DNA from 2 places in the Shewanella sp. Arc9-LZ genome. Region 2 is predicted to be linked to the other one. Evidence: riboswitches for the same ligand, from Rfam matches in the RefSeq annotation. Region 2 holds a riboswitch; the other holds the start of a gene.
What was found. Region 2 has a riboswitch for thiamine pyrophosphate ahead of thiC (phosphomethylpyrimidine synthase ThiC). Riboswitches for the same ligand answer to the same signal wherever they lie in the genome.

Region 1: linked by a shared signal. The riboswitch ahead of GUY17_RS12755 (TonB-dependent receptor) and the one ahead of thiC (phosphomethylpyrimidine synthase ThiC) in region 2 are both predicted to bind thiamine pyrophosphate.

The regions. Positions count from the first base shown of each region.
Region 1 covers NZ_CP048031.1:2,980,429-2,996,307, reverse strand. Annotated here, with positions in the region: gene GUY17_RS12815 (bifunctional protein-serine/threonine kinase/phosphatase) at 1-1,583, shown strand, start outside; gene GUY17_RS12810 (curlin) at 2,082-2,609, shown strand; gene GUY17_RS12805 (curlin) at 2,640-4,178, shown strand; gene GUY17_RS12800 (response regulator transcription factor) at 4,316-4,948, shown strand; gene GUY17_RS21220 (curli production assembly/transport protein CsgE) at 4,945-5,523, shown strand; gene GUY17_RS12790 (curli assembly protein CsgF) at 5,536-5,937, shown strand; gene GUY17_RS12785 (CsgG/HfaB family protein) at 5,940-6,791, shown strand; gene GUY17_RS12780 (M61 family metallopeptidase) at 6,934-8,691, opposite strand; gene hinT (purine nucleoside phosphoramidase) at 8,895-9,248, shown strand; gene GUY17_RS12770 (PaaI family thioesterase) at 9,248-9,757, shown strand; gene GUY17_RS12765 (PaaI family thioesterase) at 9,754-10,221, shown strand; gene GUY17_RS12760 (YcfL family protein) at 10,259-10,651, shown strand; TPP riboswitch at 10,777-10,884, shown strand; gene GUY17_RS12755 (TonB-dependent receptor) at 10,940-13,141, shown strand; gene GUY17_RS12750 (hypothetical protein) at 13,195-13,455, shown strand; gene pnuC (nicotinamide riboside transporter PnuC) at 13,461-14,171, shown strand; gene GUY17_RS12740 (phosphotransferase) at 14,208-15,206, shown strand; gene GUY17_RS12735 (DUF6279 family lipoprotein) at 15,528-15,879, shown strand, end outside.
Region 2 covers NZ_CP048031.1:2,739,664-2,755,542, reverse strand. Annotated here, with positions in the region: gene GUY17_RS11780 (TIGR03503 family protein) at 1-1,226, shown strand, start outside; tRNA gene GUY17_RS11775 (tRNA-Asp) at 1,354-1,430, shown strand; tRNA gene GUY17_RS11770 (tRNA-Asp) at 1,511-1,587, shown strand; gene GUY17_RS11765 (TonB-dependent siderophore receptor) at 1,922-4,069, opposite strand; TPP riboswitch at 4,329-4,428, shown strand; gene thiC (phosphomethylpyrimidine synthase ThiC) at 4,636-6,636, shown strand; gene GUY17_RS11755 (bifunctional hydroxymethylpyrimidine kinase/phosphomethylpyrimidine kinase) at 6,642-8,318, shown strand; gene GUY17_RS11750 (HesA/MoeB/ThiF family protein) at 8,315-9,127, shown strand; gene thiS (sulfur carrier protein ThiS) at 9,114-9,341, shown strand; gene GUY17_RS11740 (thiazole synthase) at 9,344-10,153, shown strand; gene thiH (2-iminoacetate synthase ThiH) at 10,155-11,270, shown strand; gene GUY17_RS11730 (chemotaxis protein) at 11,347-11,634, shown strand; gene GUY17_RS11725 (putative metalloprotease CJM1_0395 family protein) at 11,637-12,968, shown strand; gene GUY17_RS11720 (LysR family transcriptional regulator) at 13,326-14,225, opposite strand; gene GUY17_RS11715 (DUF3541 domain-containing protein) at 14,333-15,463, opposite strand; gene GUY17_RS11710 (hypothetical protein) at 15,441-15,879, opposite strand, start outside.

The sequences.
Region 1 (15,879 bases), 240 kb from region 2:
AAGGTGGGGCTCATGCGTCTGCCATTAGTGTCAGTAATTTTCTTGCGGATTATTATTCGACCCCAGAAACTTGGAGTGTGCAAACATCGAGTACCAAAGTATTAACAGCATTAAACCGTTGGCTGTATGGATTGGGGCAAGACTATCGCGATGCCAGACGCGGCTTTGTATGTACCTTTAGTGCATTGGTATTTAAGTCTTGTTCAGTGCACATGTTGCATGTGGGCGATTCACGTATTTATCGTTTTCGCCGAGGCGAATTACTGCAATTAACTCATGATCACAGTACTAATATTAACTCATCAAACCAATATCTTACTCGTGCATTGGGGATGGATGTTAAATTAGATGTTGACTATAAAAGCTTGTCAGTTGAAGTTGACGACCTCTATTTACTGACAACGGATGGAGTTCATGACGTACTCACTGAATTTGAAATACACCGAAAGTTGACGGCTCTTTGTCAGCAACATCCAACGCTTAGCGATGATTTGTGTGAACAATTCTGCTTAGCGTTGAATAAAAAGGCTTTCGACTTAGGCAGTAAAGATAATCTCAGTGCGCAGTTATTAAGTGTCAGACAATTACCTAAACAGGCTATCGATGATGTGTACCAAAGCTTGTCGCGTCAACCATTCCCCCCCCCACTTAGCGTTGGAATGAAGCTTGATGGATATCAGGTAACTCATATACTTCATCAATCACAACGCAGCCAAGTGTATAGAGTCGTCAATGGGCAAAACCAAGTCTTTTGCATGAAAACACCTTCCGTCAATTACATAGATGATGCCGCTTACATAGAGCGCTTTATGTTAGAGAGCTGGGTAGGGCAGCGCATTAGCAGTGCTCATGTCGTTAAGGTTGTAGAGCAACATAACATAAAGTCCGCTTTGTATTATGTCACCGAGTTTTTATCGGGGATAAGCTTAGGTGAATGGTTAACTCAACATAAAAAGGCCCCAGTAGAAGAGGTGTTACTGTTGCTAAAACAAATCGAATTAGGGATAAGAGCATTTCACCGTCGCGAAACGCTGCATCAAGATTTAAAACCAGATAATATTTTTATCACCCGAGATGGCGTGGTTAAAATCATCGATTTTGGTTCTTGTTATATCAAAGGCGTAGCAGAAATTAGTAGTCCGTTAACTCGAGATCGTATTTTGGGTACGGCTGATTACACTGCCCCTGAAGTTATACTGGGTTATAAGGCCGATGGTCGTGCCGATTTATTTTCGCTTGCAGTGATTGCTTTTGAGATGTTGGCTGGGCAATTGCCTTTTAAAGGCAAACTCGAGAAATGCCGAACGCGGCAGGATTACCAACGTTTAGAATATATTAGTGTACATAAATTAAACCCAATGGTGCCAGAGTGGATTGACGTAGCATTAAAAAAAGCACTCAATGTTGAACCTAATTTACGCCAAGCGGATACCTGTGAATTAATTCATCAATTAACCACTGCCAAAGCGAATCACACAGTAAATGATTATGTGCCCATTATAACTCGCAACCCAGTACGTTTTTGGCAAGTGATTTCAATCGTGTTGTTTATATGTTTAGTGGCTTCTTTGCTGAATAATTGATTATGAGGAGCTTTCTCAAATATATATTACTTAAAATATACAGACTATAAATATTTTCTGTTTATTATCAATAATTTATTTTTTTAATTAGTAACTTATTAGTAATATCTACTTTTGAATTTTTTTCATCATCTTACTCTTTCAAAATACATACTTTAAGGGGAACTCTAATTTTTTTATTATTTGTATATATTTAATTTCTTGTTCTTTGGGAGAATCGGCTCTTCCTATAATTCTCATATTAATGTCTCACTAATTTATAGCTAGCTTAGAATTGCATATTTAAAAATATAAATATAAATCATCATCTTATATGTTTGTGTAGTAATAAAGTAGGGGGCTGAAATTAATATAACCTATAGGTCTATGTTGGTTTAATACTCGAGGATGATTCAAATACCATTTGACAGCGCCATAATATTGACACTATCAATAGAAACGTTATTAAGCCGATTGAATGTTATGGCGCGAAATAACCAAGGGGCAGGGAGCATGATCTTGAACAAGCGTACTCATAAACTTCGCTTTAATGTAAGAACTGGAATTCTTGCTTTTTTATTATGTCTAATATCTTTTTCTAGCTTAGGACAACAAGATCTAAGCGACATAGATGAGCTCAATATTGGCATTAATAATAGAGCTAATGTGAGTCAAAATGGTGATGAGTTATCAATCAACGTAAATCAAAATGGATTCAATAATCGCTTCAATTCCATTCAATTAGGCAATAACAATCAAATATCTTCCACTCAACAAGGCATTCTCAATGGTGCTGCTGTACTCCAGACTGGAAGTGATATTGAAGCCAATATTTACCAATCAGGGTTTAATAACCAAGTGATTGCAAGTCAGGTTGGTTTCAATTTATTGATGGACGTTAGCCAAATTGGAATTAGTAACTTAGCTATCATTAATCAGACTGGTAATGATAATACCATTCGGATCCAACAATACGGTTTTGGAAATGCTGTCGGTGTCACTCAATGGGGGACAACACAGAATGTGAACGTAACTCAAAGGAATTAATCTATTCAATAAAATGAAGGGAATACAAAGATGAAATATTCTAAATTAGCTTTATTAATATCTGCTGTTTTATTAACTTCAGTAAGTGCGTATGCAAGTAACAACGAAGCCGATGTTAGTCAAGAAGGAGATCTAAATACTGCAGTGGTTGTTCAACAAAATAATAGTGTTGCTAATGACGCAACTATTGTCCAAATTGGAGATAGTAATCTCTCAACGATTTCACAAGCTGAAACGTCAAATTCAAAAGCTATATCCTATCAAGAGGGGGATGGAAATACCTCTTTGATTGATCAACATAATGCAACAAGCACAGCTAATGCATCTGTTGAATCTATTGGTAATGATAACCAAGCAAATGTCGTACAGGAATTTTTTAACGGTGAGAATGCTCAAGCAACTGTTAACCAAAATGGCAATGGAAACATAGCAACCGTCACTCAAAATGACGGTGACGGTGCACAGTCTTCGATTAATCAAACCGGAAGTGAAGATACCGCCGAAATTTATAATCATTGGTCAGATTTTGCTGATGCAACCATTAATCAATCTGGAAACTCTAACAATAATGCTTATATTCAGCAGGAATCATCAGATGCTGCTAGTGCCACATTAACTCAAACTGGTTCAAATAATATTGGTGATATATTACAAAACACTCAAAATTATGGTGGAGCAACCAGTGACGATACCGTTGCAATATTAGAGCAGGAAGGTAATGACAACATTGGTTTAGTTGAGCAAGTTGGTTTGTCTAACATGGCAAATGTATATCAAAATGGTGAATCTCATGATGCACATGTGACTCAAAGTGGCGGTAATCATGAAGCTCAAGTTAACCAATACGGTTTGAATCAAACCGCAACGGTAATGCAAATGGACTTTGATCATGTTGCAATCGTCAATCAGTCAAATGAAGGCAACACTGCAACAGTGACTCAAAGTGCGTTAACTCTTGGGAATGGTAACGGTAATTCAGGTTCTGGTAACAATGCTACTGTTGACCAAGAAGGTATGGGTGATACCGCTACGATTGCGCAAGCGGGTTTCTCAAACGAAGCAATAGTGTTCCAAGGGGAGTTCAGTTATGACAACACGATTGCGATTAACCAATCAGGTCATCATAACTATGCGGGTGCATCAACTGACTCTGGTGGATTCAGTACCGTTACAGTGAATCAAACTGGCCATCATAATGAAGTTAATAGCCGACCAAATGGTAGTAATTTTTATGGTGAAGGGATCGGTGCTGGTTCATGGGGTACGGATAACGTTGTTACCGTTGATCAGAATGGCCATCATAACAAAGCCTATGCCGATGCGGCTGATGTTTCAACAATCATTGATATAGATCAGACTGGTCATCATAACGAGGCCTATGCTGAATCTTGGTGGGGTGATACTAACGAAATTGTTATTAGTCAAACAGATGCTATGAACTTCGCAGATGTATACGTTGAAGGGCTAGGTAACAATACTGTTCATGTTACTCAAGCGGATATGCATAATTCAGCGATCGCTACCAGCACGGGTTATAGTAACACAGTGACGATAACTCAAGGTTTGTAGTACATAAGTATAATAAAGGGTGTGTAAGCACCCTTTTGACTAATTGTTAAATGATAAAAGCCTTGCTAATCTTGTTTCACATTGATGCAAATTCTGTTTAAAGAGCATCTAGTTCATCTTCACATGGAGTGTAAATGATGTTTAAAGTCGTAAATTGGATGATTGTTTCTCGGTCACAGTTATTGATCGATTTACTTGATTGCCGCTGGCCACAAGAGTTTTTAATCAAATTGACTAAAGCTCAGCCCAATGGAATGGCAAAAATGTTAGCAAGTGAGCCTATTTCAGTTGTTGTATTTGACTTGTCGACTATTGATTTACAACAAACTTACCAATTACAACGCCTCATTGAGCGCGAATATTGCGCGATTCACACAGTGTTTTTAAATTTTCCTAAGCAGCTTGATACTAAATTTTTAATTCATCCTTCAACAACAATAGGTGTATTTTATTCTGATGCTAATTTAGCGGAAATAAGCCAAGGTTTGAATGAAATACTCAAAGGTCGAAGTGTTATGCCGCAAGGCTTGCAACGTTCAATATTAAACGATGAGCATGACGATGACAGTGAACAACTGACCATTCGTGAACGTGAGGTATTACAAACGTTATTGTCTGGTAGTACTAATCTCGATATCGCTAATCAACTATTTGTCAGTGAATCTACCATTAAAACGCATCTCTATCGTGCGTTTCGAAAAATTGGTGTGTCTAGTCGTGGTCAAGCCATTGCTTGGGCACAAACTCACATGCATGAGGTGAGAGTGTGAAATATCCATCAGTGATACTCATTTACTTGATTGCGAGTCAGGCAGTTTTATTAAGTGACGCTACCGCTGATGATCGTAAAGATGTTGACGTTAATGTTCCAGAATTTACAAAAGCTAACATTGCCCCCACCACAGATGAAGTTATTCCAGAATCTTCCGCTTCCAAAGCTCAAGAGAATTTATTGCATTCAACTGAACCTGTAGTGAGTGTCAGTGATGCAAAACCTAAGCGTGAAGCTGATTTAATTGATGGGTTAATCTTAAATAGAGCCATGACAAGATTTGGCCACCGTTTTTATCGAGAATTTGTTAGCGCTTATCGTGATATCAATGGCATGAGCAACCATTCGGGGCTCACTGTTGTAGAGCAAGCCACAGCAAGAAGTGGTAGTAAAATTTTAGTGTTGCATAATCGAAAGCCGGTTTTTGTGACGTTTTTATCCCCAGCATCGCGAAATATTGATGCACAAGCGAACATGGCAGCAAAGCGGGTCAATGCTTCCTTGTTGCAATATCAACAACAGGCAAAATGGGCGGCATTTTCAGACCCCGATCTTGCTCCTGATGAGTTTTAGCAGGGAATGCATATGAAAAAATTATTACTAATCTTATCAATAACATCATTTAGTTTTCCCTTAGCCGCGACGCAACTGGTATATACCCCAGTTAACCCTGCGTTTGGGGGCAGTTACCTTAATGGTAGTTATTTATTGGCAAATGCGTCAGCGCAAAATGAACATCAAGGTGGCTCCTCCTATGTAGCTCCTACAGCGCTGGACAGGCTTGCTAGTTCATTACAGTCACGCTTAATGAGTCAACTGTTTAATGATGCGGCAAATGGTGGTGAAGGTTATTTAAAAACCGATGACTTTGAGATAAATGTGGTCAATGAAGATGGATCGTTACTGGTTCACATTACTGACTTATTAACCGGCGAGACGACCATCATCGAAGTTGGTGGTATTGTCGGCGCATCAACAGGGGGCTAATCATGAAAAGACTACTGCTTAGCTTATTTATTCTATCTTTGAGCGCGTGTTCTTCGATAAAAAGTGAATTCGACGGTATTGAAGCAACCACAAGTTTAATGCCAAAGGGCGAGACATATTATGATTTAGTCAGTTTGCCATCCCCCCAAGGAAGTATGGTGGCAGCAGTGTATGATTTTCGTGATCAAACGGGTCAATACAAGCCGATACCTTCGAGTAACTTTTCAACTGCAGTACCTCAGTCTGGAACGGCTTTCTTAGCTCAGGCGCTCAATGATTCTGCTTGGTTTGTGCCTGTTGAGCGTGAAGGGTTACAAAATTTACTGACAGAACGAAAAATTGTTCGTGCAGGACTCAATGGTGATGCCAGTAAGTTGCCACAATTAAACAGTGCCCAAATTTTAATGGAAGGTGGCATAGTGGCTTACGACACCAATATTAAAACCGGTGGCGCAGGCGCTCGTTATTTGGGAATCGGCGTATCGGGTCAATACCGTGTCGATAGCATCACGGTTAATTTACGTGCGGTCGACATCCGTACAGGTCGATTATTAAGCAGTGTGACAACCACTAAGGCCGTTATTTCAAAAGAAATTACTGCTGGCGTATTTAAATTTATTGATGCGCAAGAATTATTAGAGTCTGAGGCGGGTTATACCTCAAACGAACCAGTGAGTTTATGTATTGCAGCTGCTATTGAAAGTGCGGTCGTACATATGATTGCCGACGGTATTTGGAAACGAGCTTGGAATTTACTTGATCCTGTATCAGGAGTAAAAAACCCAACATTACAAAAATACTGGTTAGAAGCACATACTGAAAATCAAGTATTAGAACGGATTAAGCAGAGCTAGTCATATTGGTACATTTGTATAGTAATAGAGAAGATTTATAAAAAAGGATATCAAATTGATATCCTTTTTTAATTCAAATTTTCGATTAATATTGATGGTACTCAGTAAATCAATTTTCAAACTTGATAATCGTTTCTTAGTCTTAACCAAGCCACAATTGTGTTTTAGTCGCATCAATGATGCTAAGCGAAATCGTGTCTAAAGCCGCTTCACTGATCGTTAATGTTCCTTGCATCAATTCATCACGTCTAAACCAATGCAAAGTGATTTGTTCGCCAAGGGTTCGACTTTGCAGTTGCTGTTCAAATTGACTGGTTACTTGCAAGTGGTCTGCTGCAATCAATAAATCACCCGCACTTAATCCCGCTTGATGTGCTGGACTGTGTTGGCTAACCGTTAGAATTTTTAACCCTAATGATTCCGCTTTTGTTTTTGCGCCAAAACCAATGTTATAACCTGTAGCTCCAGCACCACCCAAATCAGTTACACCTTCACAGGTCCGTAAACTCATATTCACGCCCACTTGAGCCAGTAATTCTTTTAGTGGCAAATCGTCTGTGTTGTCGAGATAAGTAAAGATATCGTCACAAGGGCGATTTAATAGCGCTTCAACAATCTGTTGATGGCTTGACGATTCAGTACCTACACCTGTTAAACCATATTGTTGCCAAAGTGTACGCATAACATCATCAAGGCTGTATTTACCTTGGGTTTCAATACGGATAGTTAAGTCTACATACAAGGCAAATAGTGCGCCTTTAGTGTAATAGCTGACAATTGCATTAGCGGCATTTTCATCTTGCTTATAAAACTTAGTCCAAGCATTAAAACTTGATTGCTTTAAGGTTTGTTTAAAGCGACCTTCGCCTCGGTATACTCGAGTCATAATTTGACTGAGTAAAGTAAGGTAACCTTTCTCATCAATACACTGAGATTTAAAGGTAATTAAATCATCATAATATGACGTGATACCTTCGTACGCCCACAATTGAGAAGTATAAGACTCTTGTGATAAATCAAATGGCGTAAACTCAGCAGGTTTAATCCGTTTAACGTTCCATGAGTGGAAATATTCATGGCTACACAGTGATAAATAAGTGCGATAACCTTTATCTACTGGCGCATCGAGTGACAAAGGTAAGTCGTTGCGAGAGCACATTAACGCTGTAGATGCTTTATGTTCTAAACCGCCAAAACCATTGTCCAAAACGGTGGTCATGAACACATAACGCTTAAAGGGTGCTGGAGTGCCAAACAAATTGATTTGATATTCGCAAATCGCTTGTAAATCTTTGGCTAATCGAGCCATATTTGCCCTGTGTTTGCCACTGAGTACGATATCGTGTGGCACACCAGCAGCGAAAAAGGTTTCGACGGTCAGTTCACCCATTTCAACGGGATGGTCAATTAAGTCATCGTAGTTTTCAGCGCTAAAATCACCAAAGCTAAATTGTTCACCTGATGCTCTAGTCATGCTGGTGGCTAGCGTCCAATGAGCTAATTCTGCAAGTGCAGGTTTAGCCATGGTGACGGTATGTGGTTGAGACTCAAGACCATTAGCCGCTAGAAACACGCTACTGCCATTAAAAAAGCCATGATTAGTATCAAGGTGTGCAGTGCGAACAGACAAATCCCATGCATAAATTTGATAACACAGAGTGATATCACTGCCTTGGTTATTCAATTGCCATGTTTGTTTATCTAATTGAGTGACTGCAAGCGATTGTAGATTCTCTTTGGCATCAATTTCAATGATATTTTTGGCAAAATCGCGGATCATGTAGCTGCCAGGTAACCATGCTGGTAATGAAAAAATCTGAGATGGATTGGCGTTTTTTAGCGTAAAGGTCACTTCAAATAAATGAGCTTTTGGGTCGACCGCATGAATATGATAATGCATAAAGAATTCCGAATGAGTGGCAAGTCGCAATCAAAACGATTGAGCTATAATAACCAATGCTGCCAAAATTGACTCACTTAAGCAAACGAATCCCATTTTAGGCAAAATATTACCCATAAAAAGCGTTTTTACTGGAGTGATAGTTCAAAGAGTTGATAGTATTATCAATAGCATCAATGCAGTTATCTAATGAGGGCATCCAAATGGCCGAAGAAACCATATTTAGCAAAATTATCCGCCGTGAAATTCCAGCGGATATTTTATACCAAGATGAATTAGTCACCGCATTTCGGGATATTGCTCCGCAAGCTCCTACGCATATTCTGATTATTCCCAATCATTTAATCGCGACAGCAAATGATGTTAAAGCGTCTGATGAATTAGCATTAGGGCGGATGATAACAGTAGCGGCCAAACTTGCCGATGAAGCCGGTATTGCTGAAGATGGATATCGCTTAATCATGAATTGCAATAAGCATGGTGGTCAAGAGGTGTACCATATTCATATGCATCTTTTAGGGGGTAAACCATTAGGCCCAATGCTGAGTCGTGGATAATGAAAATTAACAGTGATTTTTTCCCGTTAACTGAAGTTGCCACCCGTTTTGTCAACCAGTTAGCTCAGTGCCGTCGTTTAGGGCTTTCAGTGCAAGAAGCCAGTGAGCATCATGTGTTAATTGAGTTACCTTACAGTCAAGATATTATTGGTTACCCCGACACCGGAGTCATTCATGGTGGGGTGATCACAACCTTGATAGATACCGCTTGTGGCACAGCCGTGGTATGCGCCATTTTGAAGAAGTACCAATCGTTAGAGTTGTCTCCAACATTGGATTTACGTGTCGACTACATGAAACCCGCAGAGCCTCATAAGTCGGTTTATGCCTTTGCTGAATGCTATCGTTTATCGTCAAGCGTTGCTTTTACCCGTGCGATAGCATATCAAGACAGTATTGATGAACCTATCGCTCACGCGGTGGGTTCTTTTATGCGAATTAGTCCAGAAATGGTCGGCGAAGAGTTTCGTCAAGTGTTAATGGGGAATTTACCGGGGGCGAAATCATGAGTGAACCAACCCAAATAGAGACACAAAAGGGTTTAGATGTTCAAGATGTGGTTAAACGTGCCATTGAACTGAATGATTATAGTTACCTACTTGAGAAAGTACCTTACTCACAATTTATTGGCATGTCAGTGGCCCGTTTTGGTGATGAAATGGTATTTAGACTGCCGGCTAAAGATGACAACATTGGTAATCCGATTTTACCTGCAATACATGGCGGAGTGATTGCTGGGTTTATGGAAATGTCGGCAATTGTGCAACTAATGGTATTTATGCAAGCCAAGAAAGTACCTAAAATTGTTGATTTCTCAATTGACTATTTACGCGCAGGTTTACATCAAGATACCTTTGCAGAATGTAAAATTACTCGCCAAGGCCGCCGTGTGGCTAACGTCAGTATGAACTGTTGGCAAACCAACCGTAAACAATTGATAGCCACTGCCAGAGCACATTTTTTGATAGATTAAGTCAACGCTTTACATTAACAGCAAATAAGGAGATAGCATGAAAATAACGTCAATATTTGTGTTCGCATTAGCATTGTTGCTTAGCGCCTGTGCGCATAACACGGCAGGTATTTCGGTAGACTCAAGCGGGCAGGTTAGAGTCGATAGCAGCTCTTTTGCCAGTGATGTCAATGTTGTGGATATTTCATCTGTCATGGTTGCTGACTTAATCAAAGCATCGGCGCTAATTCAAAGCAAATCGAGCACTGACCTACGTCTACAATATAAATTCACTTGGTACGATGCTAGCGGATTTACAGTTGAGGATGAAGCAAGCAGTTGGAAGTCGGTTAAATTACATGGTAAACAGCAGTTGCAAGTGGGTGCGGTAGCGCCCAATACACAAGCTATTCGATTTGAGATTTATGTGCGCGAAGCTTTCTCAAATTAAGCCACGCTACAGAGAACTTGAAGAGACATGATTACTGAGATTTAATATAAAGTTAATCAATTATATTTTTGCGTTATCAAATTGTATCGCTGCTCGTGTATTCATGGTGAAGTTAGTTTATAATCGTGATCGCCAAGGGGTGTTCAGTAAAACCTGAACTGAGATGTCTGTATGACGAACCCTTAGAACCTGATCCGGCTTATACCGGCGTAGGAATGGGCCACACTATTTATGTGCACCTCTTATTCGCTACTCTTGCCGGATCTCAAAATCACTATTTGAGGTCCTATGTTCACGAAAAACTCTACTAGGTTACACCAAACACCAATTGCCTTAGCGGTAATGGTGGCATTAAGCTCGCCTGTGGTTATGGCTAAAACGGCCGATGTTGAAAATGTCACTCCCGAATATGAAAAAATGGAAGTGATTGTTGTTAATGCTGATTTTAGTAATATCAGCCTTGATAAAATGCCGTCAAGCGTGACGGTTATTGATGCCCAGCAATTAGAAGACGAAGGGGCGCAACATTTTGAAGATGTGCTCAATTCTATTGCCAACTTTAACTGGTCTGGTGGCAGTTCTCGTCCAAAATATTTCCAAATTCGTGGTGTCGGTGAACAAGAACAATATCAAGGTGCACCTAACTCATCGGTTGGCTTTGTGGTCGACGACATCGACCTATCAGGCCTTGGCATGGTGTCGAGTATGTACGACATGCAGCAAGTTGAAGTCTTGCGCGGTCCACAAGGTACTCAATATGGTGCTAATGCACTAGCTGGATTAATTTACTTAAAAAGTAATGACCCTACCGAATCATTTGAACATGGCGCAAAAGTCAGTTTAGGTGATGACAATCTTCGTACTCTTTCTGGTTTTAGCTCTGGTCCACTCAATGACTCAGGTAAATTGCTCTACCGTGTATCACTAGAACAGCACAATCAAAATGGTTACCGTGACAACCTTTATCTTAACCGTGATGATACCAATGAACGTGATGAGTTAACGGCTAGGGCTAAGTTCCGTTGGTACGCTACTGACGATCTTCAAGTTGATTTAACCTTATTGCATGCCAATTTTGATAATGGTTACGATGTGTGGACATTAGATAATAATCGCAGTAATACCTTAACTGACCAACCCGGTGTTGATACACAAAAAACGACTGGAGCAGGGGTTAAGTTCATATACACGGGTATGCAAGCATTTGACTTCACATCATTAACATCATTTGCGCAAACTGATCATCATAATGGATATGATGGTGATTGGGCCAATTCGGATTATTGGGCGAGTAAAGCATGTACTGTGTATGACGACGCAGGAGCGGCCTCAGGTACTGAACCTTGTGTTTATGATTACACCTGGGACAAAAAGGGCGATCGTAAAACCTTTACCCAAGAGTTCCGTTTATCATCCAAAGATGCAGGACGCATCTTCGCCGGTAGTACCGACTGGTTATTGGGTGTATACGCGATGAATTTGAAAGAAGATAACGACTTATACTCGGAATACAACACCTGGCCAGATGAAGTGTTGCAGTCAAACTATGAGGCGACAAACTATGCCATATTTGGTCAATTAGACAGCCATTTAGGTGATGATTACTTATTGTCGACTGGGTTGCGTTTCGAGCGCCGCGATAGTGATTATAGTGACAGCAATAAAGATGACTTTGCCCCATCAGAAGATATGTGGGGCGGCCATATTGCGTTGTCAAAAGCCATTAATGCTAATCACAATGCTTATGCTCGTGTCGCCCGCGGTTATAAGGCGGGTGGTTTTAATATGACACTGCCTGCTGAATTGTCTGACAAGAAACAGTTCGACACTGAGATTTTATATAATTATGAAGTTGGCTTAAAATCGAGCTGGCTTGATGGAGAAGTGGATTCTACCTTGGCGCTATTTTATATGGACCGCCAAGACCAACAAGTTGCCGCCTCTTTACAAGACCCAGATAGCCCGCAGCGTTTTATTCTATTTACCGAAAATGCTGGCAGTTCAAGTAACTATGGCGCGGAACTCGATGCAAAATGGTATTTAACAGAAAATATTGAGTTCTACGGTAGTTTCGGTTGGTTGGAAACTGAATATGGCCAATATCAATACAGTGACAAATACGGTTCAACCGTCGATTTATCTGGGCGCGACTTAGCGCATTCACCTAAATTTACTTACAGTGCTGGTATGACTTATGTTGCTGATTCTGGTTGGTTTGCAAACGTGAATGCCAGTGGTAAAAGCCAGTTTTATTATTCTGACAGCAATGAATCTCAGTCAGAAGCCTATACCATTTATAACGCCCGTTTAGGCTATGAAACGCCAACATGGTCGGCATATTTATGGGGCCGCAATTTGTTTGATGAACAATATGGTGTGCGAGGCTTTTACTTTGGCAACGAACCAGATCAAGATTGGGTCGATAAACAATATATTCGTTACGGTGATCCGCGCCAAATGGGTGTGACATTAGAAGTTCAATTTATGTAATGACATAAAATCGCTGTAGCCTTTGTTGCAGCGATTTTTATTAAGGAATAGAAATGAAGTTAACTGCAGAAATCAGTATGTATCCGTTCAATGAAAACTATCTCGATCCTATCCAATGGTTTATCGGCAGAGTGGATAGTTATGACAATATTCAACGAGTGACTAACGCGATGGCAACCCAAGTCTGTGGCGAGTATGCTGATGTAATGTCGATGCTAGCCGTTGAAATGCAAGCCGCACATCAAAAGTGGGGCAAAGCTGTTTTTGTGTGTAAATTTATCGGTGGTGAGCTCAACCTAGCTCATAGCGAATAACCACAATGAATGATCTATTTATAACGCTACAACAAGCCTTTAGTGAAGCGTCATTAATGACGTTTTGGGAGGCTGTTGCCGTTATGCTAGCGCTTGCTTACTTAATTCTTGCTATGCGGACTAACATCTGGTGTTGGTCGGCAGCATTTATTAGTACCGCCATTTACACTGTACTATTTTGGAATGTATCGTTATTGATGGAGTCAGTCCTTAATATTTATTATATGGGGATGGCGGTATATGGTTATTGGTTGTGGTTGCACGTGCCACCTTCTCAGCAAAGCAATTTGCACAATTCTGAGCTGCATAATGGTACTCAGCACAACATAGATACCAATCACCTTAATATTACCAGTTGGTCTTGGAGTACTCACGCTCGGCTTATCGGCGCGACATCATTAGTGTCTATGCTGGTGGGATATTTAATGGCTCATTACACGTCGGCCGCATTTCCCTATATCGATGCGGCAACCACTTGTTTTGCTATCGTTACAACCTATCTAGTAGCGAAAAAAGTGCTAGAAAATTGGCTCTATTGGGTCGTCATTGATTTTGTGTCTATTTACCTTTACTTCCAAAAAGGCTTAATGCTGACATCGGGTTTGTTTGTTTTATACGTCGCAATGGCAGTTGGCGGATACATGATGTGGCGTAAGAAATATCGTCATCATATAATAACGCAACACAATACGAGTCAAGAGGTGGTTGGTGCATAACCAACCATAATATCATTTTATTAGAGTAAATATTTGATGTCCCAGCCGTTGTTATCTCTACCTATCGATGTGCTTAATATAATCAACAAAGCCATGCCAACCACATTATTTCAGCAGCTTGCTACGCAATGTACTGCGGTGTCTTTTCTTAACACAGGGATCAGTAATGTTAATATTAAGTTATCTTGTGAAGATGGCGATAAGGTCTTACGAGTAAATCAGCCTCACAGTAATTGGTGCGATAGAGCGCTTGAAGTTGAATGTTGGCAAGCTGCAATTGTGGCTAACATTGCACCTGCATTGATTTGGGTCAGTGATGATAAGCAATTGTATCTGAGTGAGTTTATTGATCAACCAGAGACAGACTGGTCGATATTTGCCTCAATGCGCAGTCACTTATCGCTTGGGCAATCGACAAATCAATCCATTTCGGCTGTGGATGCCGTTCCTTTGCTTAGTGCATTATTTTGTAAACTCAGTGTGTTGCCGGTGCCGGAGAAAAACATTACCGTTAGTGAGCAATGGCAACAATATGCATACCAATTAGATTCATTAACGGGGTCGCAAACAGATCCACAATGGCATGATGCGAGGCAGCAATTGTTACGCTTAAATGGGCTTGTTCGACATTGGTTATCGCAGTTAGAAGCCTGTGTGTTGCTGCCGACTTTTTGTCATAGAGATTTAACTCCGCACAATTTACTGCTTAGCGGCAGAGCCCCTCAGCAACTGCTTTGTATCGACTATGAATATGCTGTGGCGAGCCATCCGTTGTTCGATTTAGCCAGCGTCGTGGCTAGTCATCAACTATCAACGATGCAATCTAACCAATTAATCGATAACGTGATTATGCAATACTGTCAGGTTGCTAGCCTCACCGATGTGTCTGCGGCCAAAGCGGCATTACCCGCCGCAATAAATTGTTTTTGGTTATTCTCGGCAATGTGGGCGTTATTAATGGCAGCCAAAGAACCGCAAAAATCTACACAATACTTACAATACTTTACAAAGTATTTTACATTAATCACTTGCTAATATGCTCTGATAAAGTACAAGCTTCTGATAAAGTATAAGTGAAGTAATACCAGTTCTAATAAATATCTGGTCATTCAGCGCCTACTAGACAAGTAATAAGATTATAGACATAGTTTTTCTACGTCAAAATCATATTAAGCAGCATAGAAGGTTCTGAAACCCGTCCTGCGGGAGTCATTCAGACTTTCTATTTTTTGTTGCATTGTTTCATAAGGGAACAACCATTCTTTCAACAATGCGTCTCAAACTGAAAAATCTGAGTGACTCTGATTGATCACATCATTACTGGATTTGATATAAATTTTGATAAAGGAATTATCTGTGTCTAAAAAATTGATTATCCTACTGTTAAGTAGCTTATTTTTTGTCGGCTGCTCAACCAAAGTAAGCTATTTCTTTCTGGATTGGGCGATAGAGTGGGAAGTTGAAGAGTACGTAGAGTTAACCTCAGAACAGCAAGATAAATTTGATATTATTATTGAATCGTTTTTAGTCTGGCATCGCCAACAAGAATTACCGCGTTATCGTGATCAACTGTCTTTATTATCGACATTGACTAATCAACAAACAATGACCCCAGAGCTATGGCTTAACCAAGTGTCAATGGCGAAGGCACATTGGTCTCGAATTTTCGATTTTGTTATGCCTGATCTGTTACCTATTATGGCGAGCT
Region 2 (15,879 bases):
CAGAACTTAAAAATCGTTTTCGAATCGATTATATGGTTGATCATTTAACGTTAGTTATCCAACGAAGCTATGGTTCTGCGCCTGTCGTGGTGATTTTACCTGATGGCAGCAAATGGTACTCAAATCGTCATCCTCAAACGGTAAAATGGGTAGATGGTATTGCTGCCGATATGATTTATATCGAAAAACCGATGCCAGGGCCTTGGCAGTTATTAGGCAGTGTGGTTGAAGGGTCGACAATACAAAAAATCTCTGCATTAGACATTGCAGTGCAACCATTACCGCAACCACTTTATCAGGGTGAAAGGTTAAAAGTTACAGCAAGACTCTTGGGTGATAATTTAACCATGAGAATGCCGGGTTTGGAGTATATGGTCGAATGGACTGCACGTTTTACCAGTGCGCATCTTCCAACTGACGACAATTTCGCAACGGGTACCATTATTGTCGGTGCTTATAAAGACAATGGTGAATTGTTGGACGAAACACCTGACGATGGCATCTTTACCGGAAGCCATAATTTACAACAACCTACCGGTCATTATGTACTCAATGTCACTGCACGAAATAATGTCTTTGAGCGTGAATATGTGATGCCGTTTGAGCTCTTGCCACAACCAATCAAAGTCAAAATGGTACCCAATAGCGATCCATTAAAAGGCATATGGCAGATACAGTTAACGGTTGATGAATCTGTGGTGAAATTAGCAGAAACTCATTTTGAGTTTGACTTAGTCGGCCCTGCTGGGTTGTTGCTGCCTATTACCTTGCAAACCATGACCAGTGCAGATCAAATTCTATACTTACCTAAAGTGACTGAGTTTGGCAGTTATCGTGTTAAAGGCAGTGTGGTTTCTACTACGGTTGATGGCCGAGAAATTGTGCTCAATTTACCTGAAATGTTTTTTAATTTAGTAGAGCCCCCTGCTCCAGTCCCAACAGTTGAAGAACTTGCTGAAAAAGCGGCCATTCAAGCAGAAATTGAAGAGCAAGTCGCTAAAGACGATGCGATGTTCTGGATTGTTACCATTAATGGCATACTTTTTTTCGTTGGTATTATTGGTTTGGTGATATGGCGTAAAAAACAAACGCTGGCAAAGGCGATGGCTGCGGCGGAAGAAAGGTTAAAGCAAAATCCAGTGAATGAAGATAAACCTAAAGACAGTATTCTAGAAAGCGTCGACTTAGATGATATTGATTTGAGTATGCCAGATGATAAAAACTAAGCCACTGAAGTGAGTGGTTTTTGTACTAAAACTTGATAATTGTACATTTTTTAACTAAATGAGCGAAAACAATTAAAAAACTGTTGACGATTAATTATCACAACTTTATTATTCATCGCACTTGTGTGGAGCGGTAGTTCAGTTGGTTAGAATACCGGCCTGTCACGCCGGGGGTCGCGGGTTCGAGTCCCGTCCGCTCCGCCATTCAAGTGACTGTTTACACTTAATAAAACAGATGATTTTTATACTATTGTTAGTTTTATTAAGTGTATACAAACCGTTTTGGAGCGGTAGTTCAGTTGGTTAGAATACCGGCCTGTCACGCCGGGGGTCGCGGGTTCGAGTCCCGTCCGCTCCGCCAAATAAGAAAAAGCCTCTACAGAAATGTAGGGGCTTTTTTCTGTTCAAAAATCAACAGAATGTGTTATTCAGCCTAGAATACAATACCTGCTAGATTATCAAATGTCAGCGCATTAATGTTATTCCATCACATATCAATAAAAACCGGCCTGTCACGCCGGAGGTCGCGGGTTCACTGTTTCAACATCAGCGTCCGCTCCGCCAAATAAGAAAAAGCCTCTACAGCAATGTAGGGGCCTTTTTCTGTCTTAACATCAGCAAAATTGCTGTTTTAGCCTAGCCAATAATGTGGTATACATTACTGGCTATATGCTTTATGACTTATAGCTGGTTAACTAGAACGCGTAACTGACATTCAATTCGAGTGAGCGACCCGCACCAGCGATTTGTTGAAAACCGTTACTGTTATCAGCCTTATATTCAGCAATACTGATACCGCCAAGCGGCAATTGATAATACTCATCCAGTAAATTTTTCACTGCTATAGTCATTGTGGCATCTTGCCATTGGATACTGCTACTTAAGTTAAGCAGTGTGTAACTGTCAGTTGTGTTTTCTAAACGCTGTTCATCCAAGCGGTCTTTACTCGCAACCCATAGCCAACTGAGACTATTTTGCCAATCGCCTAGCTGTTGTTGTAAAGCTAGCTTAGTTTGCAAAGGTTTTATTTGATACAGCGCTTGGTCATTGTCATCTCTTTCGCCGCGCGTGGCACTGATATTAGCGTTAAGGAGCCATTTACCACTGCGGTTTTCTGTTATTTGATATTCAGCATCTATGCGTGCACCAAACAAGGTCGCGTCCACATTTGCAAACTGTAAAATATGACGACGATTACTATCGATGCTTGTGCGATTAAAGCTGCTGACCACATTAGCGTCAATATAATTATTGATGTCGCTATACCAAGCTGTTGCACTAAATGCTAAATCATCTTGTACTCGCTTGTAAGCCATACTCAATGTATGTGCAGTTTCTGCACTAAGGTCAGGGTTGCCTATGTAGCCGTTTGCATCGCCGTACCAGCCAATCATAGTCGTCGACATGGTGCTTTGGCCCCAACTGTATCGCTCATATAAATTTGGGGCGCGGTTCTTTCGGGCTAAACCAAGTTCTATCACTTCAGTATCACTGAGTTGATAGCGAGCTAGAAGGGTGGCATCGATGTTATTGTCATTGTGCTTTCGATATAGGCTATTAAATTCATCTGCGGCCATGGCATTAACATTGGTCATGCCCATCATACTCATAGTGTTATAAGGTTGAACCTCACCTGTGCTGGTTGATACGTATTCATAACGAACACCTGCAGACAGCCACCAACGAGTATTAAGTGTTTGTTGCCACTCGCCATAAAGTGCAGCACGTTGGCGTTCGCCATCATTGATATTGACGTAGTCATTGGGGCCCATCATGGTAGAACCTTCAATCGCTGGCCATGTATCATCAAGCTGATAAACATAATATTCTTGGCCAATTAATAATGTACTGTCTGAACTGGTTGGCAGCTGCCAATGCAGTTGGTAACTGTAATCTTTACCCTTAGTTTTCATTGGCATCATGCCGGTTTTTTCATCGCTAAAGAAACCCATCTCATGCTCGACATTGTGCCAGTTTGCTTGGGCAGTGAACTCGCCTTCATTTTCTAGCGTTCGTTGATAGCGCACTAATGCGCCATAACTGTCATTATTCGTCATGTCCATATACTGGTTTGCAAAACCTTGAAAGGGGATATGTTGATGAGTCAGTTTGACTGCAACTTGTTGAATGTCATCTTGCCAAGCAGCGTTTAATGCATGATTTTGTGATTGGTATAAGGTGTCTAGTACTTTATCGCCGTGGCCGTCGGTATAGCTGTTAGCGTCTTCAAATGATCCTTGGTAACTAAAGCTTAATGTTTTACTTGCAACAGTGGCATTTACACCTGCGAGAATAGCGTCGTTGGTACTTCGGTAACCACTAGATATGTTACCACTTTGCCATGTCACATTGTCGCTATCGGTAAATACAGGGGTTAAGCTATTGACGTTAATTACGCCAGCAATGTTATCGCCACCGGCGCTCACCGGAGAGACTCCAGCAACCACTTGGGTCGAACTAATGTGATTTGCTGACACATAAGAAAGTGGCGGGTTCATCTGGTTTGCACATGATGAGGTAATATCACTGCCATCAATGAGCACCTTAATGCGATCGCCCATCATGCCATTTAAAATCGGTAATGCCGATACGCCACCTGCTTCAGAAAAGTCTACTCCTTGCTTTTCAAGTAAGCTTTGGGCTGAGCCGAGTAAGTCTTTGTTAGTCGTGTTTTGTCCATGTACTTCAACCCGCTCAATGCTTTCACTATTTTGCTTATCGTACTGCTCAGCCATTACTTGAGGTGTAATAGCAAACATTACAGCCAATGAAATTGATGAGTAAACCCATGGGTAATTTGTATTTAATTTAATGGTTTGGATTGCTTTATTTGCCAACGTCATCACCTTTATTGTTATTTTTATCAACCTTTGATGAATATATTTCAAAGGTGTTTGTCAGTTTTTTGAAATTATAATCTACTAATAAATATGATGAATGCGACATAGTGTCGCACCTTGATAAATACCTGTCTGTGGTGATGGATGAACCATGGGGATATCAATAACCTCATATTAGTTTCTGGTATGTGGATTGATAACTTTTGTATGAAATGATTATTTTAGTGCTTGTTATTTAGCGACAAGCTTGCTTATACTGCGGGACATCTTGTCGGAGTGCCATTATGGCTGAGACCGTTTATTCGGGATCCGTTGAACCTGATCAGGCTAGAACCTGCGAAGGAAACAAGCGTAATAATCATGATTTTTGGGAAGATAAATAACGTATTAACAAGACTGTAAATGGACGTTTACCTCCGAGTTTTTTATCGGTTTATATATCCAGTTACGTTATTACTTTAGTATTTTTCTATGTGATTATTGACGTAAGCAATAGTATTTTTATTGTTTACTGCTGCTATCAACACCTCTCCAGACAAGCAACTCTACTCTTAATATTGAGGTTGCTAATGTCAAATCCAAACCGTCGTCAAACTCGAGCTAACGCTCAACAATTTATTGATACCCTTAAACCGTTACAACATCCTAATTCTGAAAAAGTCTATTTAACGGGTAGTCGAGCTGATATCAACGTCGCTATGCGTCAGGTTAATCAAACTGAAACCGTGATTGGCGGCACCGATGCAAAACCCATTAAACAAGCCAATCCGCCTATTATGGTCTACGACTGCGCGGGTGCTTATTCTGATCCCCTTGCTGATATCAATGTGCGTGAAGGCTTACCTAAAATCCGTCAAGCATGGATTGATGAGCGACAAGATACAGAGCAATTAACCGGTGCAAGTTCAGGCTTTACCCAACAGCGACTAGCCGATGATGGACTCGATCATTTACGCTTTGATGCCCTTGTCGCGCCTAAACGTGCCAAGTCGGGCAAATGCGTGACCCAAATGTATTATGCACGCCAAGGTATTATTACCCCTGAAATGGAATACATTGCCATTCGTGAAAACATGGCTCGTGCTGAAGTAACCGACACCGTATTAACCCAAAAAGCGCCTGGAGAGGCTTTTGGTGCGCATATTGGTCAGCTGATCACACCTGAGTTTGTCCGTGATGAAGTCGCTCGAGGTCGAGCGATTATTCCGTTGAATATTAACCATCCTGAAACCGAACCTATGATTATTGGGCGTAATTTTTTGGTGAAGGTGAATGCCAATATTGGTAATTCAGCGGTGACATCTTCGATTGAAGAAGAAGTTGAAAAACTGGTGTGGTCAACCCGTTGGGGTGCAGATACGGTCATGGACTTGTCGACCGGGCGTTATATTCATGAAACGCGTGAGTGGCTTATCCGTAATTCGCCAGTGCCAATTGGTACCGTGCCGATTTATCAAGCATTAGAAAAGGTTAATGGCGTTGCCGAAGACCTCAGTTGGGCAGTATTTAGAGATACATTGATTGAACAAGCCGAGCAGGGCGTAGATTATTTTACGATTCATGCTGGGGTGTTATTGCGTTATGTACCCATGACCGCTAAACGCCTTACCGGCATTGTGTCACGTGGCGGTTCAATTATGGCTAAGTGGTGTTTAAGCCACCATCAAGAAAGCTTTTTATATGAACATTTTCGTGATATTTGCCAGATTTGCGCCCAATACGATGTGTCATTGTCGTTAGGCGATGGTATGCGCCCCGGTTCAATTGCCGATGCCAATGATGAAGCGCAATTTGCGGAATTAGAAACCTTAGGTGAATTGGTCAAAATTGCATGGGAATATGATGTGCAAACCATCATCGAAGGCCCTGGTCATGTGCCAATGCAATTGATTAAAGTCAATATGGAAAAGCAATTGGCCCTTTGTGACGAAGCACCATTTTATACCTTAGGCCCACAAACAACCGATATTGCGCCGGGCTATGATCACTTCACCTCTGGTATCGGCGCTGCCATGATGGCTTGGTACGGCGTGGCGATGTTGTGTTACGTCACCCCCAAAGAACACTTAGGTTTGCCAAATAAAGAAGATGTAAAACAAGGCTTAATTGCCTACAAGATTGCAGCTCATGCTGCTGATGTCGCTAAAGGTCATCCAGGTGCGCAAGTACGTGATAATGCGTTATCAAAAGCCCGCTTTGAATTCCGTTGGGAAGATCAATATAACCTAGGTCTTGATCCTGATACCGCTCGTGCTTACCACGACGAATCGTTACCACAAGAATCGGCAAAAGTGGCTCACTTTTGTTCAATGTGTGGGCCTAAATTCTGTTCGATGAAAATAACCCACGAAGTGCGTGAATATGCCGCGAATCTTGAACAAGCTGAAGCACTTAAGATTGAAGTATCTTCCGCTAGTGCTTATCAAGCTCAACATACAGCTCAAGCCATAAATCCGGCGGAAGCGATGGCACAAAAGTCGGCAGAGTTCAAAGCGTCGGGATCGGCGCTTTATCATGACGTCAAATCTGTCGCACAAGTTGATACTGACTTAACGGTTGAGGTGGAATAATCGCCATGAATTCATCGACATTTGTCAGTGAATCCATAACGCAAACCCCACCCATTGTCTGGACCATAGCGGGTTCAGACAGTGGTGGTGGGGCGGGGATTCAAGCTGATTTACTCACCATACAAGACTTGTCGTGTCACGGGTGTAGCGTGATAACCACTTTAACCGCACAGAACTCAGTCAGTGTGAGTCTTGTTGAAACCGTTTCTGAATCCATGTTGTTGGCTCAGTTCAGCAGTTTACTTGCCGATCTGCCGCCAGTGGCGATTAAAATTGGCCTGTTGGCATCCCAAGCACAGGTGGACATATTAGCTGGCTGTTTAGCTCAAATGCGTGCTACTCAGATGATGGTACCTTTTGTGGTGCTTGATCCTGTCATGGTCGCCAGTAGTGGTGCGCACTTTAATACTATCGAACTCGATTTTAGTCCTCTCATTGGCTTAATTGATTTACTAACGCCTAATCAGCACGAATTGAAACGTTTATGTTCTCAGTATGCGTTAGCGCAATATTGTGATGTCGATAACAAGGTTGCTCAGCAACAGCAAATGATCTGCGATGCCAAATTGTTATCCGATACATTTAAATGCAATGTGCTCGCTAAAGGCGGTGATGCTCAGTGGCAGCAACAATATGCAATAGATGTATATGTGAGTAAAAACGTTAAAGGTGCCAGTATTACACACAGTAATGCGGTGTTTATGCTAAGTAGCCAGCGGATAGCAACCACCAATAATCATGGCAGTGGTTGCACATTATCATCTGCCATAGCGTGTTTTATTGCCCATGAGTTCGTTATTCATGATGCTATTGTGCTGGCAAAAGCCTACGTCAATAAGGGACTCACTTTAGGCGTAAGCCTTGGTCAAGGACCTGGTGTCTTAGCCCGTACTGGTTGGCCTGATGATTTAGGAATGATGCCATCAATCAAGTTGGTATCTTCTGAGTATCTCGCTGATAATTCGTGCAAGCAAGCTGCACCGAATGGTTTTAAATCGCTGCATCAACCCTTGGGGATTTATCCTGTTGTAGCTGATATCGATATGCTTAAAAAATTGTTAAAAGCGGGCTGTAAGACGGTTCAATATCGTGCCAAGTTAGCTATTAATATCGATACTGATGACAGCCATGTAGTAGAACGATTAACGCTCGAAGCCAATATCATTGAGGCCATCAAACTCGGTCGCGAATATCATGCTCAGTTGTTTATTAATGATCATTGGCCACTGGCGATTAAACACGGTGCGTTTGGGGTTCATTTAGGCCAAGAAGATATGGCAACTGCAGATTTAACCGCGATAGCGGCAACAGGAATGGCGTTAGGGTTATCGAGTCACAGTTATTTTGAAGCCTTATTAGCCCACCAATGTTCGCCTTCATATATTGCTCTTGGGCATATTTTTGCTACCACGACCAAGCAAATGCCTTCCGCGCCTCAAGGGCTCAGTAAACTTAAACGTTATGCCAGTTTATTTGCGCGCCATTATCCTACCGTTGCTATTGGCGGGATCGATCTCAGTAATTTGGCGTTGATTGCGGATACCGGCGTTGGTGATGCTGCTGTTGTTAGAGCGGTGACTACTGCTGACGATCCGGCGAAAGCTTATCGAACTTTGCATCATAAATGGTTGCAGCTTACCCGACCTTTACCTAAAGCCAATTTATCTCAGGAGGGCGTATGAGTACTTTATCTGATCGAGATTATATTCAGTATTCGCGCACCATGTTACTGAGCGATATTGGAGAAGCTGGGCAGCTTGCCATTATGAATAGCGCTGTAGTGATCATCGGTGTTGGAGGCTTAGGGCATTTAGTGGCGCATTATCTAGCTGCCGCGGGTGTTCAGAAAATACTGTTAATTGATCATGATGTGGTTGAATTATCCAATCTACCAAGGCAACTCCTGTTCAGGGCCGCTGATATTGGCAAAGCCAAAGTCAGCATTGCAAAAAATGTGCTTAGTAGCGCTTACCCTGAAATCACCATCGATGTGCTAGCACAACGAGTTACATCAACGCATTTTAATCAGCTTGTTAAACGATTTGTGGTAAAACCTGTGGTGTTTGATTGCACTGATAATGTAAGTGCGAGGCAACTGATAAACCAAATGTGTGTACAGCATCAGTTAACCTTGGTTAGTGGTGCTATCAGTGCATATCAGGGGCAGTTATTTTGTATCGATTTTTCCCACTCACATTCGCATTCATACAGTGGTTGCTATTGTTGTTTATATCCTCTTGATACACCCATTATGCAAAATTGTACTCAAACTGGAGTACTAGGGCCTGCTGTGGGTATTATCGCCAGTATGCAAGCGCTGGTGGGCCTTCAGCACATCTGCAATACCTTTACCCAATACGGTGTTCTACATCGATTTAATGGTAAGGATTTACGCTGGCAGCATGCCCAAATGAGTCAAGACCCACAATGTGAAGTATGTCATCAATATCCATTAACTGATCATCAGGAGCGGTCTAATGTCACAAACTGATCCCCTCGAGCTAATAACCCTGCACCTTAATGGTGTCGCGCAACATGTTCGGGCCAATTTGAATTTGGCTGAACTACTTCTACTCAGCGATTTACCCACTCAAGGAGTGGCTATCGTGGTCAACGATACTGTTGTGCCTCGAAGTCGTTGGATGCATATAGTGTGTCAAGCCGATGACAATATCACCGTCTTTTCTGCCGTTGCTGGAGGTTAATGATGTTAACGATAGCCGATCATCAATTTTCGTCTCGGTTACTCACCGGAACGGGAAAATTTTCAGATCACAATACAATGTTACAAGCGATATCAAGTTCTGGGTCGCAGTTAGTCACCTTAGCGATGAAGCGGATTGATTTGACTCGCGGCCATGACAATTTACTCGGTCCTTTGCAAAGTATGGGGGTTAAATTATTACCCAATACCGCTGGTGCGCGTAATGCCAAAGAAGCCATTTTTGCTGCTGAACTCGCTTATGAAATGTTGGGCACTAAATGGATTAAACTTGAAATTCATCCCGATCCCAAATACCTCATGCCCGATCCAATTGAAACATTGATTGCGGCTCAATATTTATGCGAACAAGGCTATATTGTTATGCCTTATGTGCATGCCGATCCAGTATTGTGTCGTCGCTTAGAAGAAGTTGGTTGCGCTGCGGTTATGCCACTCGGCAGCCCAATAGGCAGCAATCAAGGCTTAGCGACGGAAACATTCTTAAGCATTATTATTGAACAGGCCAATATTCCGGTAATAGTAGATGCCGGCATTGGCGCACCTTCACAAGCTTGTAGAGCTATGGAAATGGGCGCAGCAGCAGTATTGGTAAATACCGCGATTGCAAGTAGTGCCAATCCCCAACAAATGGCTAAATGTTTTGCTGATGCAGTTGCAACAGGAAGACAAGCATATCTTGCTGGATTAGGGGCAGTGAACAACCATGCTAACGCGACCAGTCCTTTGACCGGATTCTTGTCAGAACCATCAATCAATTCGCTTGCAAAGTCAGTGAATGGTAAGGGGGGCTAACATGACGTATTCAAGCGTATTTTCGCAATTAGCCCCCGATGCGTTATCGATGAAGCTGTATTCGACTACCGCCAAAGACGTTGAGCGGGCTTTGAAAAATCCAAGCGGTAATCTTGATAGCTTGTTGGCATTATTATCTCCAGCCGCAATGGCATATATTGAACCGATGGCGCAGCAAGCAGCTCAGCTGACTCGGCAGCGATTTGGTGCCAATATCGGTCTTTTCTTACCCTTATATTTATCAAACTTATGCGCCAACGAGTGCGATTATTGTGGCTTTAGTATGAGTAACAAGGTCAAGCGTAAAACCCTTAATAGTGATGAACTAGCAGCCGAAATGACGATTATTAAACAACGAGGCTTTGATTCGATATTATTAGTGTCTGGTGAGCATGAAACTAAAGTTGGAATGGGGTATTTTGAGTCTGTGTTACCACTCGTTAACACGGCTTTTAATTATGTAGCAATGGAAGTTCAACCATTAGAAACTGAACAATATCAGCGTCTTGGGAGATTTGGCGTTGATGCAGTTATGGTATATCAAGAAACCTATCGTCCACATACTTACGCTCAACATCATACACGCGGTAAAAAACAAGATTTTATCTATCGTTTAGATACCCCAGACAGAGTTGCTCAAGCGGGAATTGATAAAATTGGCCTAGGTGTATTACTTGGGTTAGATGATTGGCGACTCGATGCATTGCTAATGGGGCATCATCTTGATTATTTGGAAAAAACCTATTGGCGCAGTCGCTACAGTATTTCATTACCTCGTTTACGTCCGTGTACTGGCGGTATTACACCAAAAGTTGAATTAACCGATGCAGGATTAGTACAAATGATCTGTGCGTTTAGGTTGTTTAACCCCCAGCTTGAAATCAGTTTATCAACGCGTGAGCTGCCGTCGCTGAGGGATAATTTACTGCCATTAGGGATTACCCACATGAGTGCAGGAAGCTCAACTCAACCTGGTGGTTATATGGCACCTGATAGTCAACTTGATCAATTTGAAATCAGTGATAACCGCTCTGTTGAACAGGTTATTTCACAAATTAAATTACGAGGGATGAATCCAGTATGGAAAGATTGGGAGATGGGTTGGGTTAACGGCTAACTTTTGTTTGAAAACTGTACATATTAGTCGGTTTAGGCCATAATAAATCGACTTTTTTAAAATCAGGAGCAGTATTATGCAAGTTCAATCAGCCTATGCGTCAGGTATGCAGGGATTGCAAAGTGCTCAACAAGGTTTAGCGCAAGCAACAACATCTGTTGCGATGCCAGATCAACAAAAACCGGCTGTGTCTAATTCACCAAGCCAAGATACTGTGACCTTAAGTTCTCGTGCTGTTGGGCAAACTGACACCACATCAGCTTTAGTGTCTGCGATTGAATCATCCAACCAAGCTCAAGCATCTGCTAAAGTGATTGAAGTAGCTTCTGAGACTGTTGGCAGTTTGATTGATATTGAAGTGTAATCATGAATGCGGCGATGGTTTCTGCAAACACTGGGTCAGTTAATAATACTGCCCAACTTAACCACCGCAATTCATTGTCCACGCCGCAAGCTCAACCACATGCACAAGCAATCAATAGTGCTCAAACAACAAATAGCATTCAAGTCAGTAACCCTCGATCTGACCCCACTATTTCTATAGACATTCAATCTGGAAATATTCAGTCAGGTTCAGTTAAAAACAGCTCGCTCAAATCCAGTTCATTTCAAACTACGGTCTCATCAACAGCGGCGTTTAAGGTAGCGATAGACCTTAAACCCACTATAAGCACAGATACTCAGCATAACTCTACATCTAGCTTAACTGCGAGCAATGAAACCAAGTCTCAAAAAATCATTGTTGCTGATACATTCAATAGTTACAGCTTAAAAAGTGGTCCACTTAATCTTACTGGAGTATTAAATCGTTCACCTACTCCAATCCAGGCAACTGATACCGTTGCTGGGACATTTGTGAGTACAGATACATCAGCCGCAACGAGTAATGGTGAAGCCGTTAATGCTCAACAGCCAGTAGTTAATATCTTTAATCAACCCTCGGATGCTTCAGCGACAGAAACAAATACTTCAGCTGTAGCAACAAATACTACGGACCAAAATTCATCAGTGGATGATCCGTCAGTCAATGCAGAATCTCAAACATCAAACCGTCAAGCTGAAATAGCAGCTCAACAAGTTGAGCAACAGGTAAAAGACAAACAACAACAAATTGAACAAGCTGAAATTAAACAAATTGATCAACTGGCACAACGAGATACCGAAGTTAAAAGCCACGAACAAGCCCACGCAGCAGTGGGAGGCAGTTTGGCACAAAGCCCGAGTTATCAATATGAAAAAGGCCCCGATGGACGTCGCTATGCGGTGGATGGTGAGGTCAATATCGATGTGTCTACTGTTGATGGTGATGCGCAAGCAACGTTAAGTAAAATGCAGAAAGTATATGCCGCAGCGATGGCGCCAGTACAGCCGTCAATGGCTGATATTCGTGTGGCGGCGCAAGCATTACAAAACATGAATGAAGCAAAGAAAGAGTTAATAACAAGTAATTCAGATGCTTTGTCATCAACAACAACGAATACTTCCATATCGCAAAACAGTCAAACTTTAACCAATGATCCTCTTAATGCTGATGATTCAAACATGAGTTTATTGTCTCCAAATCGTTCATTATCAGCAGAACAGCGTCATTCTACTATGGCAAACGACACTGCAGCCGTTGACGATTCAACTAGTCAGTCTCTACCTTCCCCAGAACGTTATTCACAGCAGCATCAATCCATCGAAATCTACGTGTAGTTTTTTTCGATGTCTCTGCAGTATGCATTCAACACCAACTAAATTCGATAATTTAGCGATGGTAAATTATCTGAACTCGATATTAACTACTTAATCAGAACTTGGCTGAACGCATCCTAGTATCGCAAGCCAAATCATAATGCCCTATGTATATTTTGCCAAATGAGCTAATTTAAATGGATGCTAAGATGTTTAATTGAAAGTGCAGGGAACAATGATTTTTCAGCGATTTGTGCAAGATAAGGATTCACGAGCATGACAAAAATCATGTGTTATGTAGAAGCTGACTTGAATAAGTCGCCATATTGATTAAATATCTACAACACCAAATCTAAGTAAACTTTTTTATACTGATAATCAGCCATTAAAAGGTAAGTTATGCTGTTTTAAAATTAAGCTTTCTAATAACTTACAAGCAGGGCCTTGCTGATCGCGATTAGGGACAACCAGATTCAATATTGCTTTTCGATTATTACCTCCACGCAAATGAAGACGGATGAGTTGTTTATTTTGCAATTCTTGCTGCACAACAAAGTTCGGGATCCAACAAAAGCCAATGTTACGCGCTAAAATCGATTTTGCCTCATGAAAGTTTGATACCGTCCAACGTTGTTCCGCTTTAAGCCAACCAATATCATTGGTTGCATTTATTCCCGTATCTTTAATCACAATTTGTAAATGCTGGGCTAACTGCTTGTCATCATCAATGCGTTCTAATTGCGCAAGCGGATGGTCTGGATGACACACAAGTTCAAAATTTAATTCACATAATGGCTCTGCAATATGGCCTTTGGGTGGTGTAGCGCAAATAGCAATGTCGACTTCATTATTAAGCACAAGTTCATGAGTGCCAGTGATCACCGAGTCGATAATCGTTACCCTTGTACCACGACTTTGAGGTAAAAACTCGTCTAGAGCTGCCACTAGAGTGTCCATCGGATAAATGATTTCTCTGGCAATGGTGAGGTTAGGTTCCCAACCTTGTCCTAAATTTGAGGCTAATTGTTCTAGCTCTTCAACCGATTGAGTTAAATGACGAGAACGACGCAATAACACTTCTCCTTGCTCGGTTAAATAGGCTTTGCGGCCTTTTACTTCGAGTAAGTTAATCCCCAGTTGATGCTGCAACTTGGCCACCGCATGGTTTAGTGACGATTGGCTCTTGTTGAGCTTTTCTGCAGCCTGAGCATAGCCTCCAAAATCAACGACAGCTTGGACAATTCGCCATTGTTCTAAGGTTGATTTAGCTCGGCTCATTAAGTGTTCTCTTTATTGTTGAGTAAAAATGACGGAAAATCATAGCATTGTTTGAAATAAAAAAGGCAAATGCACTGCATTTGCCTCAAACGTATCACTGCTAATATTTAGTGTGATTTAGCATCGTTCATAGACGCTTTAGGCTTAACAAGTTTTGGTAAGTATTTCTTGGTACTAGAAATATTATTTAAATATGGTCCTTTATGTAACGTTTCAGGCCAATCTAATAACATCATTGCTAATACGTTTCTGTGTTCACCAGAAGATAATTCAACTTTGCCATGTGGTGAGGGGATCATCATTGTTTTAGGATCGTAAGCCGCAATCACATGCTTTTTCACTTTCTCTACAACTGGGTTATCGCCGTTACCAGTAATTAAGAAACTAATACCCACTTCAGTAATAATATCTTCAGTAGTATCGGTTAAAATGCGATCAATGTTGTTTTCAAAGTAATCTAAAATCCACTGATACTCTTTTGGATCGACTGGATGTTGATAATACTCGCTAGCTGAAAAAATAAAGTGAGTCATACCATAAACTTTGTTTTTATATTGGCCTTTTTTGAGCTTATCATCATTACTATCTGGATAGGTTTTAATGAAAGCTTGTTTGTAAGCTTGGTAATAGTCGCCAACACCGATTTGCTTGGCCCAATATACATAGTTGATTAACTGCGCGGCCCAAGCTTTGATCATTTTTGGATCAGTGAAAGCGGGTTCTAAATTAGCACTTTTTAGGGTTTTTATCATTAAATCATGACAAGGTCCGGTAAAGCCAAACTCATCGACTCGACTGGCATAGCGCAATAGCACATCGGTATATAACATAAAGTTAGGGTAGGGAGCGATGGCTTCCTTACGGGCGGTAGCCCGTGGGCCAGAGCCTAATTTATCCGCTTCAATTTTTGATTCACTTTTAATAAAACCGGGTTTATCCAGATTACAAGAATAGTATGCTTGGCGCTCTGCAATGGTGAGCAAATCGATTAATGAACCGTTAGCGTATTTTGCTTCCCCAGTCATGCGGAATTGACGTATAGCATAATGGCCTTGTACACGAGGCGGTAATGAATAAAGATTAGTTTCTAAATTGGTTTTAATGCCTTGATAAACTTGGTCAGCCGTTAACTTATGTGGTGTTTTTTCAACGGACTCTTTTGCGAACGCCACACTACTAAACAACGTAGCTGATAATAGTAAGTACGAGAGTGTTTTACTCTTGCGTAGTTCCAGCATGTTTAAATCTCCTGATAAGTGAATGTGGGTCTATTGGTGGGCCAATAAGCTGCTCAAGTTGATCGTCTAAAGTTAAATGTGTTTCGTTTACAACCAATAAATTAAATATCGCGCGAGTCGATATATTGGTCGGTGTGTCAGCAATGATTAATTGAGTCAATGCGGTTTGCCATAAAGGAAGATAATGATTAATTCCTTCATTAGCAATAGCTTGATAACTATATATTGCGTCCGTTGCATTTGGCCATGGTAGGCCAAAGCTTTGCTCAAAAGCCACTGATAGTGGTTGATTATGACTTAACCAAATATTCTGCTGTGTACCTTTGAAATTACCTTTATATTGATAAAAAGCCAGTGAAACCTTTGTCCTAAATACCCATAATTGCTGTTGATATTGTGCTGCTAATTGGTGTCTT